2 regions of the Micromonospora sp. NPDC005203 genome follow, and region 1 is predicted to be linked to the other one. Evidence: riboswitches for the same ligand, from Rfam matches in the RefSeq annotation. Region 1 holds a riboswitch; the other holds the start of a gene.
The links. A riboswitch is a leader RNA that binds a small molecule or an ion and turns the genes downstream of it on or off. The one in region 1 is predicted to bind S-adenosylmethionine.

Region 2: another riboswitch for S-adenosylmethionine. It lies ahead of ACFYPM_RS13535 (ABC transporter substrate-binding protein); the one in region 1 lies ahead of ACFYPM_RS06585 (aminotransferase class V-fold PLP-dependent enzyme).

The regions. Positions count from the first base shown of each region.
Region 1 is NZ_JBIAKV010000002.1:293,403-301,105, reverse strand. It holds gene ACFYPM_RS06595 (hypothetical protein) at 1-137, shown strand, start outside; gene ACFYPM_RS06590 (PrsW family intramembrane metalloprotease) at 162-1,643, opposite strand; SAM riboswitch class IV at 1,667-1,787, shown strand; gene ACFYPM_RS06585 (aminotransferase class V-fold PLP-dependent enzyme) at 1,834-3,099, shown strand; gene ACFYPM_RS06580 (aromatic acid exporter family protein) at 3,115-4,317, opposite strand; gene ACFYPM_RS06575 (metal-dependent phosphohydrolase) at 4,457-5,119, shown strand; gene ACFYPM_RS06570 (DUF4031 domain-containing protein) at 5,085-5,375, opposite strand; gene ACFYPM_RS06565 (FAD-binding oxidoreductase) at 5,444-6,844, shown strand; gene ACFYPM_RS06560 (hypothetical protein) at 6,883-7,416, opposite strand; gene ACFYPM_RS06555 (glycerol-3-phosphate dehydrogenase/oxidase) at 7,505-7,703, opposite strand, start outside.
Region 2 is NZ_JBIAKV010000004.1:397,394-405,096, forward strand. It holds gene ACFYPM_RS13515 (2'-5' RNA ligase family protein) at 1-356, shown strand, start outside; gene ACFYPM_RS13520 (hypothetical protein) at 705-890, shown strand; gene corA (magnesium/cobalt transporter CorA) at 907-2,037, opposite strand; gene ACFYPM_RS13530 (amino acid transporter) at 2,204-4,162, shown strand; SAM riboswitch class IV at 4,249-4,360, shown strand; gene ACFYPM_RS13535 (ABC transporter substrate-binding protein) at 4,656-5,570, shown strand; gene ACFYPM_RS13540 (amino acid ABC transporter permease) at 5,610-6,386, shown strand; gene ACFYPM_RS13545 (amino acid ABC transporter ATP-binding protein) at 6,386-7,129, shown strand; gene ACFYPM_RS13550 (Na+/H+ antiporter) at 7,142-7,703, opposite strand, start outside.

The sequences.
Region 1 (7,703 bases):
GGGGCAGTGTCGCGTTCCTGATCTACTTCATGGCCTTCCGGCCGGACGGCGCCGCGCAGATCTTCAAGGCCATCGGTGGTGCGCTGATGGCGATGTTCCAGGGCTTCGGGGACTTCCTCACCTCGCTGATGACGTGAGGCCCCGGCCGGGGGCGCCCGCCGTCAGGGGTGTCCCGTGGGCCACGACGCCGCCGAGCGCGGGCCGGGCCAACCGGGCGGGGCGTAGCCCACCGCAGGCGGTGGCGCGGGGGCCAGCACCACCGGGATCGGCACCACCGGGTCGTCCGGCGCTTCCACCGGCCGCTGCGTACCGTCCGGGAAGCGCAGGTGGTAGCGGCTGCCGTCCCAGACCCCCGTCGGGGCCTGCGGGTCCCGGCCGACGAAGAACGACCGGTACGCGTTCATCGCGTCCAGCAGCTCCCGCTCCTCCCGCGCGGTCCGTTCCTGGTCGGCGGGCTTGCGGTCCAGGCCGCGCAGCGAGCCGTCGCGCAGCAGGGCCAGTCGGGTGGCGGCGGACTGGTAGCCGCGCATCGCCCGCACCCCGGCGTCGCCGGCCACCCGCCGCGCCCAACTGCGGGCCGCGTGCCGCCGGCCGAGGCTGCTCAGCGCCGCCACCTCGGGTGGGCTCAGCCAGCCGGCGCGGACGTAGTCCGGCAGGGTCCGCTCGGTGAGCCGCCCCTCCCAGGCGCGCAACCACACCGCAAAGCCCACCATGCCGAAGAAGACCGGCACCATCAGGCCCAGGAAGCCGTACAGCATGATCAACGCCTCGCCGGTGGCCTGGGTAAGCGTGGGCAGCAGGTTCCACGTGCCGTGCAACATCATCGCCAGCAGCAGGCCGGCGATCGGGGCGAGCACCCGGACCCGCCGGTCGGCCGTCCGCGCCGCGATGCCCAGCCCCACACCGGTCATCGAGGTGAAGAGCGGATGGGCGAACCCGAACAGCAGGATCCGCAGGATGAAGATCGAGATGACCTGATTGACGCCGGTCACCGGACCGTACCGGTCGGCTCCGGACGCGTAGCCCAGCCGACCCAGGTAGAGGATGTTCTCCACCATGGCGAAGCCGACCGCGGACAGCCCGCAGTAGACCAGGCCGTCGGTGATCCCGGACCACTCCCGCCGCCGGAACACCAGCAGCAGGATCGGGCCCAGCGCCTTGGTCAACTCCTCGATGAACGGCGCCACCAGCACGCCGGTGAGCGCGTCGGGCAGCCCCCAGGCGGCGAACCGGTTGGCGGCGAATTCGTTGACCGTGAGCGAGGCGGCGGTGGAGACGAATGCTCCCCAGGCGAAGCAGAAGATCAGATACTTCAACGGCTCCGGTTCGTACCGGTCCAGCCAGAGGAAGCAGGCGACCAGCACCGGCACCGGCAGGATGGCGGCGGCCACCCCGATCAGCAGTGCCTGCGCGCCGAGCGACTCGCCGAGCCTGAAGACCATGAACACCGCGCAGGCGGCGATGAGCAGCACCACCCCGGCCAACGCCAGGAACCGCCGCCAGCCCAGCCGGCGCAGCGGCATCCGGGGCGCCCCGCCGACGGACGGGGCCGCGGGCGCGGGCGGCGACGGCAGGGGCGTACCGGGCGGGGTGTCGGCCATGCGGTCAGCGTAGCCATCCGCCGCCGGCTGGTCCGGTCGCATCGGTTGCCGCTATGCTGCCCGAAGGTCACGAGTGCCAGCGTTCAGCCCCGGCTTGCTGGCCGGCAACCCTCGTCGAGTTCGCGGTGGGGTGCCCCGGGTGATGACCGGGCCCAGCCCGATCGGCGTGCTGGGCAAGCGCGGACCCCGTCCCGATGCCGCATCCGGGGTCCCTGACCCCGGAGGTTCCGGCGTGCCCGTCACCCTCGTTCCCTCGCTGCCCACCCTGCCCACCGTCGCGCCCGCGTCGGTGCCGCTGGACGTCCTCGGCGTGCCCGGTGAGATCAACCTGGACTACGCGGCGAGCGCACCCTGCGCGCGGGCCGCCGCCGACGCGGTGGCAGAACTGCTGCCCTGGTACGCCAGCGTGCATCGCGGCGCGGGCGCGCTGTCGCGGCGCTGCACCCTCGCGTACGAGCAGGCCCGGCAGACGATCGGTGACTTCTTCGGCGCCCGGGCAGACGATCACGTGATCTTCACCCGCAACACCACTGACGCGCTCAACCTGCTGGCGCGGTCGCTGCCGGCCGGTACGACGGTTGTCACCTTCGCCTCCGAGCACCACGCCAATTTGCTGCCCTGGCCCCGCGGTTCGGTACGGCTGCCGGTGCCAGCCGATCCCGCCGGAGCGGTACGTGACCTCGCCGCCGCCCTCACCGAGCTGCGCCGGGGCAGCAGTCCGGCGCTGCCGGTGGTGGTCGCGGTGACAGGTGCGAGCAACGTGACAGGTGAGCGGTGGCCGGTCGCCGAGTTGGCCCGGGTGGCGCATCGGCACGGTGCCCGGATCGTGCTCGATGCCGCACAACTCGCCCCGCACGCCCCGGTCGACCTGTTGGCGCTGGACGTCGACTACCTGGCCGTGTCCGGCCACAAGCTGTACGCGCCGTTCGGTGCGGGCGTGCTGATCGGCCGGGCGGACTGGCTGGACGCCGCCCCGCCGTACCTGGCGGGTGGGGGCGCCACCAACCACGTCGGCCCGGCCACCCACGACGTGACCTGGGCAACCGGTCCGGCCCGGCACGAGGGTGGCACCCCGAACCTGCTCGGCGCGGTCGCGCTGGCGGCCGTGTGCGCGGCGCTCGGCGCGGCCGACCGGGTGGCGCTGGCCGCCCACGAGCAGGCACTGCTGGCACGACTGCGGACCGGCATCGAGGCGCTGCCGCACGTGGTGGAGTTGCGCACCTTCGGCCCGGACGCGCACCGGGTGGGCATCGTCTCGTTCGTGGTCGCCGGCTGGGACTCCGCCGACGTGGCCGCGCGGCTGGCCAGCGCGCACCGGATCGGCGTACGCGACGGGTTGTTCTGTGCCCACCCGCTGGCTCGGCGGCTGCTCGCCGAGGCGGCGGGGCGTACCGGCCGACGGGACCTGCCGCCCACGGCGTTGCGCGTCAGCATCGGCCTGGGCAGCACGGTCGAGCAGGTGGACCGGTTGCTCGCCGCGCTCGCCGAGCTGGGCTGAGGCGCGCGGTAACTGTCAGCCGACGGGCGGGGCGGTCGGCGGTTTCGGCGCCTCGCCCGGCTCGGCCGGCTCACCCATCGGGCGCTCCTGCTCGCCGAAGGCGGTGCGGATCCACCGGTTCGCGTCCTCCTGCTCGATCCCGGAGGCCACCAGCAGGTCGCTGGCGGTGGTCCGGATCTGGGCGACGACCACACTGCCGGAGAAGCCGACGCCGGCGCCGTACGCCCGCCCGGCCTCGCTGACCGCGCGCAGCGACCGCTCCCGGGCCTTCTCCGGTTCCTCGCCGGCGGCGAACTCGTGTTTGAGCAGCCGGACCGACTCGGCGAGGTGGCCCATCGCGTCCGGCATCGGATCGGGCACCGGCTCGTCGTCCTCGATCAATGTGACGGACCGGCGGATCAGCGTGCCGGTGTTGCGCATCGCCCGGTCGATCGGGTCGGCCGCCTCCGCGTAGTGGATCAGCTCGCTGCGGCGGTGCCAGCGGGCCGGGGAGAGGGTGGCGGTCTCCTTCGCCCCCTCGATCGCCTCGGCCAACGTGGCCAGTTCCTCCTTGTTGTTGCGCAGCCGGTCCAGGGCGCGTTGGACGCCGGCGCGGTCCCGGTTGCGCAGCCCGTCCGCGGTGGCGTCGAGCTGGGCGGCGAGCAGGTCCAGCGCCGGCCGGGCGGCCCGGTTGATCACCCGGAGCGGGTTCAGCGGCAGCAGCACGGCCGTCACCAGGAGCGCGACTCCGCCACCGAGGAAGGCGTCCACGAAGCGCGGGATCTCCAGATTCTGGGTGGACGGGCTCAGCGTCACGATCAGCACCGCCGTGGCCGCCGCCTGGATGACAATGGCGACGCTCGCCCCGGCGAAGATCGTGAACAGGATCGCGACAGTGACCACCAGGCCGAGCTGCCAGGCCCCGGTGCCGAGCAGATAGATCAGGAAGTCGCCGATGGCCACCCCGATCCCCACCCCGGCGATCAGCTCGATGGTCCGGCGGAACCGCTGACCCACCGACGCGGCGAGGGTGCCGACCGCGGAGATCGGCGCGAAGACCGGTTGCGGGTTGCCGAGCACCTTGTGCGAGATCAGGTACGCCAGCCCGGCGGCCAGCCCCGCCTGCACGGCCAGGCCGCCGGCCATCCGCACCCGGTGCAGCCGGTCGTGCAGGGTGGCCCGGCCGCGGTCGCGCAGTTGCTCGGTGGCCTCGGCGATCCGTGCGCCGTCGACGTCCACCAGCCCGTCGCGCAGCGCGGCACGTCGCACGATTGGTGGTCGCTTGTCCCGGGCCACGGCCATGGGCGCGACTACCCGGGACAGGCCGGCTGAATCCTTCCGCGTCGCGCGCCGCGCCCGGATGCGGCAGACTCGGCCGGTGGCCGATCTGCTGGAGCGGTGGCGGGCAGCAGCCCGGGGTGCTGGTGCGAAGCCGGGTGCGGGGTGGACCCGGGCCGGGGAGCGGCTGCTCGACAGGTGGCAAGAGCCGCACCGGCAGTACCACACGGTCGCTCACCTGACGGCTGTGCTCGACGTGGTGGACAAGCACGCCGAACTGGCCGACCGGCCCGACCTGGTCCGGCTGGCGGCCTGGTGGCACGACGCGGTCTACGACCCGCGGGCCACGGGTGACGCCAACGAACAGGACAGCGCCGCGCTGGCCGAGAGCGTGCTCAGCGGGCTCGGGGCGCCGGTGCCCACGGCGGCCGAGGTACGCCGGCTGGTGCTGCTCACGGCCGGGCACGTGGTGGTTCCGGACGACCGGGACGGCGCGCTGCTCTGCGACGCGGACCTCGCCGTGCTGGCCGCGCCCCCGGCGGCGTACGACAGGTACGCGACGGCGATCCGACGGGAGTACGCGCACGTGCCGGAGCCGGCCTTCCGGGCTGGGCGGGCGGCCGTGCTCGGCGGCCTGCTGGCGCTGCCCGCGCTGTTCCGGCTGCCGCCGCTGGCGGCCCGCTGGGAGGAGCCGGCCCGGGGCAACGTACGCCGGGAACTGGCCACGCTCAGCGCTGCGGTGCCGCCGACGGGCGCGGGCTGACCAGGTGCTTCGGGCGGCGCAGGTCGGCGGCGCGGAGCAACCGGACCAGCTCCCGGCTCGGCACCACCTGGGCACCGAGCCACACCGCCGCCGCGAACCGCTCGGCGGGGATGTCGTAGTGGTCCCGGTCGAAACCACGCCGGGGCGCGCCGAGCGCCTCGGCGAAGGCGTGCAGCTCGGCGTACGAGACGTCGCTGATCAGGTGTGACCAGAGCCGCCCACGCCACGGCCAGGCCGGCCGGTCCAGATAGAGCATGACGTCCAAACTATCCCGCGTAGTTGATCACTTTGATGATCGGCTGCCGGCGACCTAGCCTCGGCTGCATGGCCCCCACCACGCTCCTGGACGATCTCCGCGCCGCGCTCGGTGCCGACGCCGTGCTCACCGACCCGGACCTGTTGCGCGCGCACGAGCGGGACGAGGCGGACCTGTGCGCGGCCGGCACCCCGCTCGTGGTGACCCGTCCGCGCAGCACCGAACAGGTGGTCGCGGTCGTCCGGGCGGCGGCGCGACACGGCGTACCTGTGGTGCCGCAGGGCGCGCGGACCGGGCTGGCCGGCGCGGCGAACGCGGTGGACGGCGCGGTGGTGTTGAGCACCGTCGCGATGGACGAGATCCGGGAGATCGACCCGGTGAGCCGGATCGCGGTGGTCCAGCCGGGAGTGGTCAACGCGGCGCTGGCCGGCGCGGTGGCCAGGCAGGGGCTCTGGTACCCGCCGGACCCCGGCTCCTGGGAGTCGTCCACGATCGGCGGCAACGTGGCCACCAACGCCGGCGGCATGTGCTGCGTGAAGTACGGGGTGACCACCGAGTACGTGCTCGGCCTGGAGGTGGTGCTCGCCTCGGGTGAGGTGCTGCGCACCGGCCGGCGGACGGCGAAGGGGGTGGCCGGCTACGACCTGACCCGGCTCTTCGTCGGCTCGGAGGGCACCCTCGGCGTGATCACCGAGGTGACCGTGGCGCTGCGGCCCGCCCCGGCCGAGTCGCTGACCCTGGTGGCGGTCTTCGGATCGACCGCGGCGGCCGGCGCGGCGGTGGCCGAGATCGCGGCCCGTGGGCTGACCCCCAGCCTGTTGGAACTGCTGGACCAGACCCACCTGCGGGCGATCGAGGCGTACCAGCCGATGGGGCTGCGCACCGACGCCCAGGCCCTGCTGCTGGCCGCCGCGGACACCGGCCCCCGGGCCGCCGACGACCTGGCCGACCTTGCCGAGGTGTGCACGGCGGCCGGTGCCGACGAGGTGTACGCGGCCACCGACTCGGTGGAGGCCGCGGCGCTGTTGCAGGCCCGCCGGCTGGCCCACCCGGCGATGGAGAAGTTCGCCGCCGACGCCTACCCGGGCGGCAACGGCGGTCTGGTGATCGACGACGTGGCGGTGCCGCGCGGCTCGCTCGCCGCTCTGCTGGACGGGGTGGCCCGGATCGCCGTGGAGTGCGAGGTGCCGATCGGCGTGGTGGGGCACGCCGGGGACGGCAACATGCACCCGAACATCGTCCTCGACCGGGCCGACCCGGCGAGCGTGGAGCGGGGCCGGCGGGCCTTCGACGAGATTATGCGGCTGGGTCTGGACCTGGGCGGCACCTGCACCGGAGAGCACGGGGTGGGGCTGCTCAAGCGGGACTGGCTGGCCCGGGAGATCGGGCCGGTCGGCGTCCGGGTGCACCAGGCGATCAAGTCGGCACTGGACCCGGCCGGTCTGCTCAACCCGGGCAAGGTGCTCTGAGCTGGCGGGGAACAGCCTTGACCTGAACTGGCCCGGGGTCAGCCCTTGATCTCGGCCGGGGTCGCCTGGGTGAGCAGCAGCAGGATCTCCCCGGCGACCGGCGTGCGCTCCTCGCCGGGGCAGTCCTGCGAAGTGATCAGCCCGGTCGAGGTGAGCAGGCTGGACGTGAGCGCGTCGATGCAGGTGGAGCGGTATCTCCGGGCCTGATCGGTCTCGTCGGCAAGTGCCGGGTTGGCGAGCAGCACCTGGAGCCGTTCGGTCAACTCCGGGGCGAGGGTGCCCCGGGACGTGACTCCGTCACCGGCGCAGTCGAGGCACTGCCACGCGCCGTCGCGTTCGACGCTCAGGGTGCGCAGTGGGCCGTCCTCGCCGAGCCGCTGGACCAGACTGACCTGGCCGACTGCGACCGTCGTGGGGATCTCCAGTTGCGCGCCACCACCCGTCGGGGCCGTCGGCTGGGCCACCGAAGTGCCCCGTGGCTCCCGGTTGAACAGCGAGCACCCGGTCAGGGCGCCGCCGAGGACGACGGCGACGACCGGTAGCAGCAGACGAGGGTGCGCGCGGGGAAGCACGCGCGGAAACCTACCCCACCGTAGGTAGCGTTCGAAACCACCATCCGGGCCGGTATCGATGGTTACCAAGCGGTAACGTTACAATTCGTCACCAAGTGGACGGCCGCAGCTCAGCCTGATCGTCGTCGCCGCCCCGATCGGCCGCATAACCCCGAACGTCCGGAGCGCCGAGCCGGGCCGCGTCCGCCGCGGCGTCGTCCGGCATCAACTGCGACTGCCGCTCCGCCTCCACCCGGACGCGGTAGTGCTCGACCTCCCGGACCCGGGTGGCCGCGTCCCAGCCGAGC
Region 2 (7,703 bases), on a different contig from region 1:
CCGAGCAGGTCGCCGAGTCGCTGCGCGGGACTGTCGTCGCGGCCCCGCTGCGACTGGACTTCCAGCACGCCGGGCAGTTCGTCGGCCGGGTGCTCTGGCTCGGCCCGGCCCCCACCGCGGAGTTGCTGACCCACCAGCGGATGGTGTCCGACCGGCTCACCGCCGCCGGCATCCCGCTGACCGAGCACTACCGGCCGGGCCGCTGGGTGCCGCACTGCACACTCTCCATGCGGGTGCCGAACGTGCTGATGGCCGCGGCGGTGCGCCGCTGTCTTGAGGTGCTGCCGCTGGCCGCGACGGTGGTCGGCGCGGCGCTCACCGACCACGCCCGAGGCATCGCCCACCCGCTGCCCTGAATACCGACGGCCGCGGTCGACCGGGCCGACATGGCAGCGGGGCAGCGGGGTAGCGGGGTAGCGGGGCAACGCTCGGCGAGGGGGCACGACAGGGGAGACCATTTCGGCAGCTCGGCCGCACCCGATCTCCCTACCCAGTCGGCCGCTCTGGACAACACTGATGCGTTATGTCCGGTTTGGCAGGCCACAGTCGGAAACCCGAAAACAAGCGGTGCGAATGCGGCCGGGCGTGGGAAGGTTCGAGGTGGCTGTCGTACCGGTGGTGACCCGCCAGCGCGTGGTTCGCCCGACGGTGGCGCGCTGACGCCGCGCCCCCGACGACGGCGTCGACGAGGAGAGGCGGGGCCCATGCAGGCTCAGCGCAGACCAGCACGTGCGGAGCGGAGCCAGGCCCGGGACGACCGGACCGGCGGCGGCATGACCGGGGCGGCGACGCCACTGACGATCTGGGCCGCGGCCGTCCTTCTCGGCCGGATCGCCGCCGGCGACGACGACGTCGAGGACGAGCGGCACATCCTGCGCGGCATCGAGTGATCCCGGCCGGGAAGGTTCACAGCCAGCCGCGCCGCTTGAAGATCACGTAGAGGGTGCCGCAGACCAGCAGCATCAGCAGCAACGCGAACAGGTAGCCGAAACGCCAGTTCAACTCCGGCATGTGGACGAAGTTCATCCCGTACACGGTGCCGATGAGTGTGGGTGCGAACAGGATCGCCGCCCAGGACGAGACCTTCTTCAGCTCCTCGTTCTGCGCGTAGCTCGCTGCGGTCAGGCTGCGCATCTCCTCGTTCTGCTGCTGCGAGACGAGGGTGGCGTTGACGGTGAGGATGTTCTGCAACAGGTGCCGGAAACCGTCCACCCGCTCCACCACCTGGGTCAGGTGGTCGGTCACGTCTCGCAGGTAGCGGCGCAGTTCCTCGTCCGTGCTGGCGCTGCCGGCACCGTCGGCAAGCGCGTCGAGCACGGTGAGCAGGGGGCGGGCGGCCCGCTGGAACTGGATGACCTCGCGGCTCAGGCCGTAGATGCGCCGGCTCGCGTTCGGGTCGCCACCGAACACCTGGGTCTCGATCTCGTCGATGTCGTTCTCCAGCCCGGCCACGACCGGCGCGTACCCGTCGACGACCTGGTCGAGGATCGCGTACAGGACCGCCTCCGGGCCCCGGGCGAGCATCGGCGCGTCGGTCTCCAGCCGCCGCCGCACCGCGGCCAGGTCCGGAACCTCGCCGTGCCGGACGGTGACCACGAAGCCCGGCCCGATGAACAGGTGCAGCTCGGAGAACTCGACCTCCTCGCGCAGGTCGTCGTAGCGGGCGGCGCGCAGCACCACGAACAGGGTGTGCCCGTACCGCTCCAGCTTGGGTCGCTGGTGGGCGTTGATCGCGTCCTCGACCGCCAGGTCGTGCAGCCGGAACTCCCGGGCCAGCGAGGTGATCTGCTCGATGTCGGGCCGGTACAACCCGATCCAGGCCATCGAGGCGTCCTGCTCCTGCAGGCAGCGGTACGTCTCGGCGAGCCCGGACGGCGAGGCGAAGCGGTGTCCTCGGACGTAGACCGCGCTGTCCACCAGACCGCCGGTAGGCGGGTCGGGCGACACGGTCGGCGGCGGCACGCCGTCCCCGGTCTCGTACTCGTCCAGTTGGCGACCGAAGCCACCACCGGGGTGGAATCGACGGCCACCGACCATGCCTGTCCCCTCCCCCGGCGCCGTCCCGCCCGGTGCGCTCCCGCCGACCCGGAAGGGCTGCATCCCCCGTGCCCACGACCCGAAACCAGCCCGCCGACGGATGGGTTCCGGGCACCCGGGGACGGGCACGGCCCGCCGGGCGGATACTCACGGTGACCATGGGCGGATGACGGGGGACGCGCCGATGGAGGTGGACAGACGCGGCGGTCGGCTGCGGGGGTGGTTGCTCGACGCCGGCTCGGACCACGCCGCACGGCACCCGGGGCCACACGGACGCCCGCCGGAGCACCGGCAGCATCCGTGGTGGAAGGTGATGTGCCTGACCGGCGTCGACTACTTCTCCACCCTGGGCTACCAGCCGGGCATCGCGGCGCTGGCCGCCGGGGCGCTGTCGCCGGTGGCGACCCTGGTGCTGGTGCTGGTGACGCTGCTGGGTGCGCTGCCGGTCTACCGGCGGGTGGCGGTGGAGAGCCCACACGGTGAGGGTTCCATCGCGATGCTGGTACGCCTGCTGAGCTACTGGCCGGGCAAGCTGCTGGTGCTGGTGCTGCTCGGTTTCGCGGCCACCGACTTCATCATCACCATCACCCTGTCGGCCGCCGACGCGACCGCGCACATCGACGAGAACCCGTTCTGGCCGGACGGGTTCAAGGGACACGAGGTACTTGTCACGCTGCTGCTGGTGGCCCTGTTGGGCGCGGTGTTCCTCAAGGGATTCACCGAGGCCATCGGCATCGCCGTCGTGCTGGTGGCGGCCTATCTGGCGCTGAACGCGGTGGTGGTCATCGACGCGCTCTGGCGGGTGGTGACGCACCCGAGCGCCGTCGGGGACTGGACGACCACGCTGACCACCGGGCACGGCGATCCCTGGCTGGTGGTCGGGCTGTCGCTGCTGGTCTTCCCGAAACTGGCGTTGGGCCTGTCCGGCTTCGAGACCGGGGTGGCCGTGATGCCGAGCGTACGGGGCGACCCGCAGGACTCCGAGGCTCGACCGCTGGGCCGGATCAGGGGCGCCCGTCGGCTGCTCACCACCGCCGCGGTGATCATGAGCGTCTTCCTGATCACCAGCAGCGTGACGACCACCATCCTGATCCCGGCGGAGGACTTCCGGCCGGGCGGGCCGGCGAACGGCCGGGCGCTGGCCTACCTGGCGCACCAGCACCTCGGGGAGGTGTTCGGCACCGTCTACGACCTGTCCACCATCGGGATCCTCTGGTTCGCGGGGGCGTCGGCGATGGCCGGACTGCTCAACCTCGTCCCCCGTTACCTGCCCCGCTACGGCATGGCACCGGCCTGGGCGCGGGCCGTCCGGCCGCTGGTGCTGGTCTTCACCACGGTGGCCTTCCTGATCACGGTCGTCTTCGACGCCAGCGTGGACGCGCAGGGCGGCGCGTACGCCACAGGTGTGCTGGTGTTGATCACGTCAGCGGCGACCGCGGTGACGCTCGCGGCGGCCCGGCGGGGTCAGCGCGGTCGCACCCTCGCGTTCGGCGTCATCGCGGTGGTCTTCGTCTACACCACCCTGGCGAACGTGGTGGAACGCCCCGACGGCGTCAAGATCGCGGCCTGTTTCATCGGCGGGATCATCGTGGTCTCGGTGCTGTCCCGGGTGTCGCGGGCCTACGAGCTGCGGGTGGACCGGATCGAGCTGGATCCGGTCGCCACCCGGATGATCGACGAGCGGGCCGGACGACGGATCCGGCTCGTCGCCCACGAGCCCGACCGGCACGACGAGGCCGAGTACCGCGCGAAGTTGGAACAGACGATGGCGGACAACGACTTCCCCGACGACAGCGACGTGATCTTCGTCGAGGTGCACGTCACCGACCCGTCGGACTTCCAGACCGAGCTGCTGGTACGCGGCGGCCTGGCCGACGACAGCTTCGCGGTGCTCAGCCTGACCAGCTCCTCGGTACCCAACGCGCTCGCCGTCCTGCTGCTGGAGATCCGCGACCGCACCGGGCGGCGACCGCACATCTACTTCGAGTGGAGCGAGGGCGGCCCGGCCCGCAACTTCCTGCGCTACCTGGTGTTCGGACAGGGCGCAATCGCCTCGGTCACCCGGGAGATCCTGCGCCGCCAGGAACCCGACCCGTGTCGCCGGCCGCACGTGCACGCCGGCTGACCTGCGGGCCGAGCATCCTCCGGGCACGGTGAGCGTGGTCATAACGACTGGACGATCCACCCGTGCGTGCTGCTAGCCTCGCTGCAGGTCATGAGTGCCAGCGCGAAGCCCCGGCTCGCTGGCCGGCAACCCTCCTCCGCGGTGGGGTGCCCCGGGTGAAGACCAGGCACCGGCACGACGTCGGTGCAAGCGTGGCCTGGCACCCAGGTCAGCACAGACCCGGGAGAACCATGCGCACCCTCAGCACCGCCCCACCGACCGATGTCGCGCAACTCCGCGCCGGTCAGCCCACGCCGGCACTGACCCGGCGGCGGCACGTGGACATGATGCGAATGTGCAGCGCCGCGTGTCAACGCGGCCCCCGGCACTAGCGCACCTTTCTTTTCCGAGCCTTCCAGTCTTTTCCAAGCCTTTCCAGCGGTACGCCCATCGGGCGCACCGTCGGCGGCACACGTCCGTGCCCGCCGAGACACGACCCCTTTCGGAGACACCCGTGCGAATCCTTCCTGCCCTGACCCGTGCCGCAGCCCTGGGCGCGGCCACGATCCTGGTTGCCACCGCTCTCACCGCCTGCGGCGACGACACCTCGTCCGACGCCACCGCCAACCCGTACGGCCTGGCGCAGCCGGGCGTGCTGCGGGCCGGCACGCTGACCGACGCCCCGCCGAACGTGTACCTCAAGGACGGCAGGTTCACCGGCTTCGACAACGACCTGCTGACCGCCGTGGCCGGCAAGCTCGGCCTCACTGTCGAGTTCGTCGGCACCGACTTCTCCGCGCTGCTGTCCCAGGTCAACAACCACAAGTTCGACGTGGGCAGTTCCTCGATCACCATCACCGAGGCGCGCAAGAAGACCGTCGACTTCGGCAACGGCTACGACTTCGGCTACTTCGGCCTGGACGTGCCGGCCGGCTCGCCGATCACCGGCTTCGACCAGCTCGCCGGCAAGCGGGTCGTGGTGGTGCAGGGCACCGTGCAGGACGACTACGCCACCGGTGAGCAGCTCGACCCGGTCCGGGTGCCGGACTACAACGGCGCGATCAACCAGCTCAAGGCCGGCACCGCCGACGCGTGGATCGCTCCGGCCGAAATCGGCGAGAAGTCGGCCGCCGACAGCACCGGCAAGATCACCGTGGCGGCCAAGCAGCTCAGCCCGGCGCCGACCGCCTACGCCGTGGCCAAGGGCAGCGACAAACTGCGCGAGGCGCTGAACAAGGGCCTCGACGAGGTCGTCGCGGACGGCACCTGGAGCCGGTTGCAGGCGCAGTACTACCCCGGTCGGCCGATCCCGGCCGACTTCACGCCGGGCAGCGGCACTGTGTCGGCACCGACCGCGTCGGGCACGTCGTCGAAGCCGTCGGCGTCCGCGTCGGCCGTGCCGTCGGCGTCCGCGTCGGCCGCGTCCTGACCCGGTGACGAGCGAGCAGGGCGGTAGGAGAGGCGACCGATGGATCCGTTGAGCACGCTGTGGGAGACCTTCTTCGACATCGACGCGATGCGCGAGGCGCTGCCCGAGATGCTGACCGTCGGGTTGCCCAACACGCTGATCCTGGCGGTCTCCGCCGCCCTGCTCGGCTCGGTGCTGGGCCTGCTGTTGGCCGTCGCCGGCATCTCGCGCAGCCGTTGGCTGCGCTGGCCGGCGCGGGTCTACACCGACGTGTTCCGAGGACTTCCGGCCGCGGCGACGATCCTGCTGATCGGCGTCGGGCTGGCGCCGCTGGGCATGCAGGTCTGGGGACCGGACCCCTACCCGTTGGGCATCCTGGCGCTGTCGCTGATCGCGGCCGCGTACATCGGGGAGATCTTCCGGTCCGGCATCCAGTCGGTGGAGGCCGCCCAACTGGAGGGCGCCCGCGCCCTCGGCTTCTCCTGGACCGACGCGATGCGGCTGGTGATCATCCCGCAGGGCATCCGGCGGGTGCTGCCGGCCTGGGTGAATCAGCTCATCGCCCTGATCAAGGACTCCAGCCTGGTCTACTTCCTCGGCCTGGTGGCCAGTCAACGGGAGCTGTTCCGGATCGGACAGGACTACGCCGCCACCACCGGCAACGAGTCGGCGCTGCTGCTGGCCGGGCTCTGCTACCTGGTGTTGACCGTCCCACTGACGCACGTCGTCAACTGGATCGACCGGCGGCTGCGCAACGGCCGGCCGGCGACCACACCGACAGACGAGGACGACGACGACACCGCTTCGGCGTACGCCGCGACGGAAGGACACCGGTGATGACCACCGAGACGACCACCTCGGTCAGCCTCGACGTACGCGACGTGCACCTTGCCTTCGGACCGAACCGGGTGCTGCGCGGCGTCGACCTCACGGTGCCGCGCGGCGCGACGGCCTGCGTGATCGGCCCGTCCGGGTCGGGCAAGTCGACGCTGCTGCGCACCATCAACCGACTGATCGAGCCGGACCACGGCGACGTGCTGCTGGACGGGCGCAGCGTGCTGGGCGACGACCCGGACGCGCTGCGGCAGCGGGTGGGCATGGTCTTCCAGCAGTTCAACCTCTTCCCGCACATGAGCGTGCTGCGCAATGTCACCCTCGCGCTGGGCCGGCTCCGCAAGCTCGGCGACGACGAGGCGGAAACCGTCGCGCGGAACCAGTTGGATCTGGTGGGGTTGGCCGGCAAGGCCGACGCACGCCCGGCGCAGCTCTCCGGTGGTCAGCAGCAACGCGTGGCGATCGCCCGGGCGCTGGCCCTGCGGCCGGAGGTGATGCTCTTCGACGAGGCCACCTCGGCGCTCGACCCGGAGTTGGTCAAGGGTGTCCTCGGGGTGATGGCCGACCTGTCCGCCGCGGGCATGACCATGGTGGTGGTCACCCACGAGATGGGCTTCGCCCGGCAGGTCGCCGACACCGTCGCCTTCATGGACCGGGGCGTGGTGTTGGAGGCCGGCGCGCCCGAGGCGATCTTCGAACGGGCCGAGCATCCTCGGCTGCGCCGGTTCCTCGCGCAGGTGCTCTGACGAGGCGGCCGATCAGTCGTTGGGCCCGCGTCCCAGCAACCGGATCTCCTCGTTGTCCAGCGCGGCCTGGAGTTCCTGCAGGACCAGGTCGTCGATCTCCCGGTTGTCGCGCAGTCGGGTGACCTCCCGCCGCTTGTGGGCGAGGACCCCGAGGCGCAGTCGATGTTCCAGGCGACGTTCCTCGGCGCTGTTCCCCCCGGCCTCGTTGACGTCCGCCAGGTGCCGCTGGTACTCGGCCTGCAACCGGCGTACCGACTCCTCCCGGGCACCGACCTCGGCGGCGACCTGCGGTAGGGCGGCCAGCCCCGCCTCGGTGGCCCGCCGCCGGGCGTGCCGGGTCTCGTCGACGCGTTCCGGGTCGCCGACCAGCCCGGCCCAGCGCACGACCAGCGGCAGGGTGGTGCCCTGAAGGAGCATGATCAGCACGATCACCAACGCGGTGACGAAGATGATCAGGTCGCGTTCGACCACCGGCCGACCGGCGACCGTCATCGTCGGGACGGCCAACGCGGCGGCGAGCGACACCGCGCCCCGGAAGCCGGACCAGCCCCCCACGGTCGCCACCCGCCAGCCG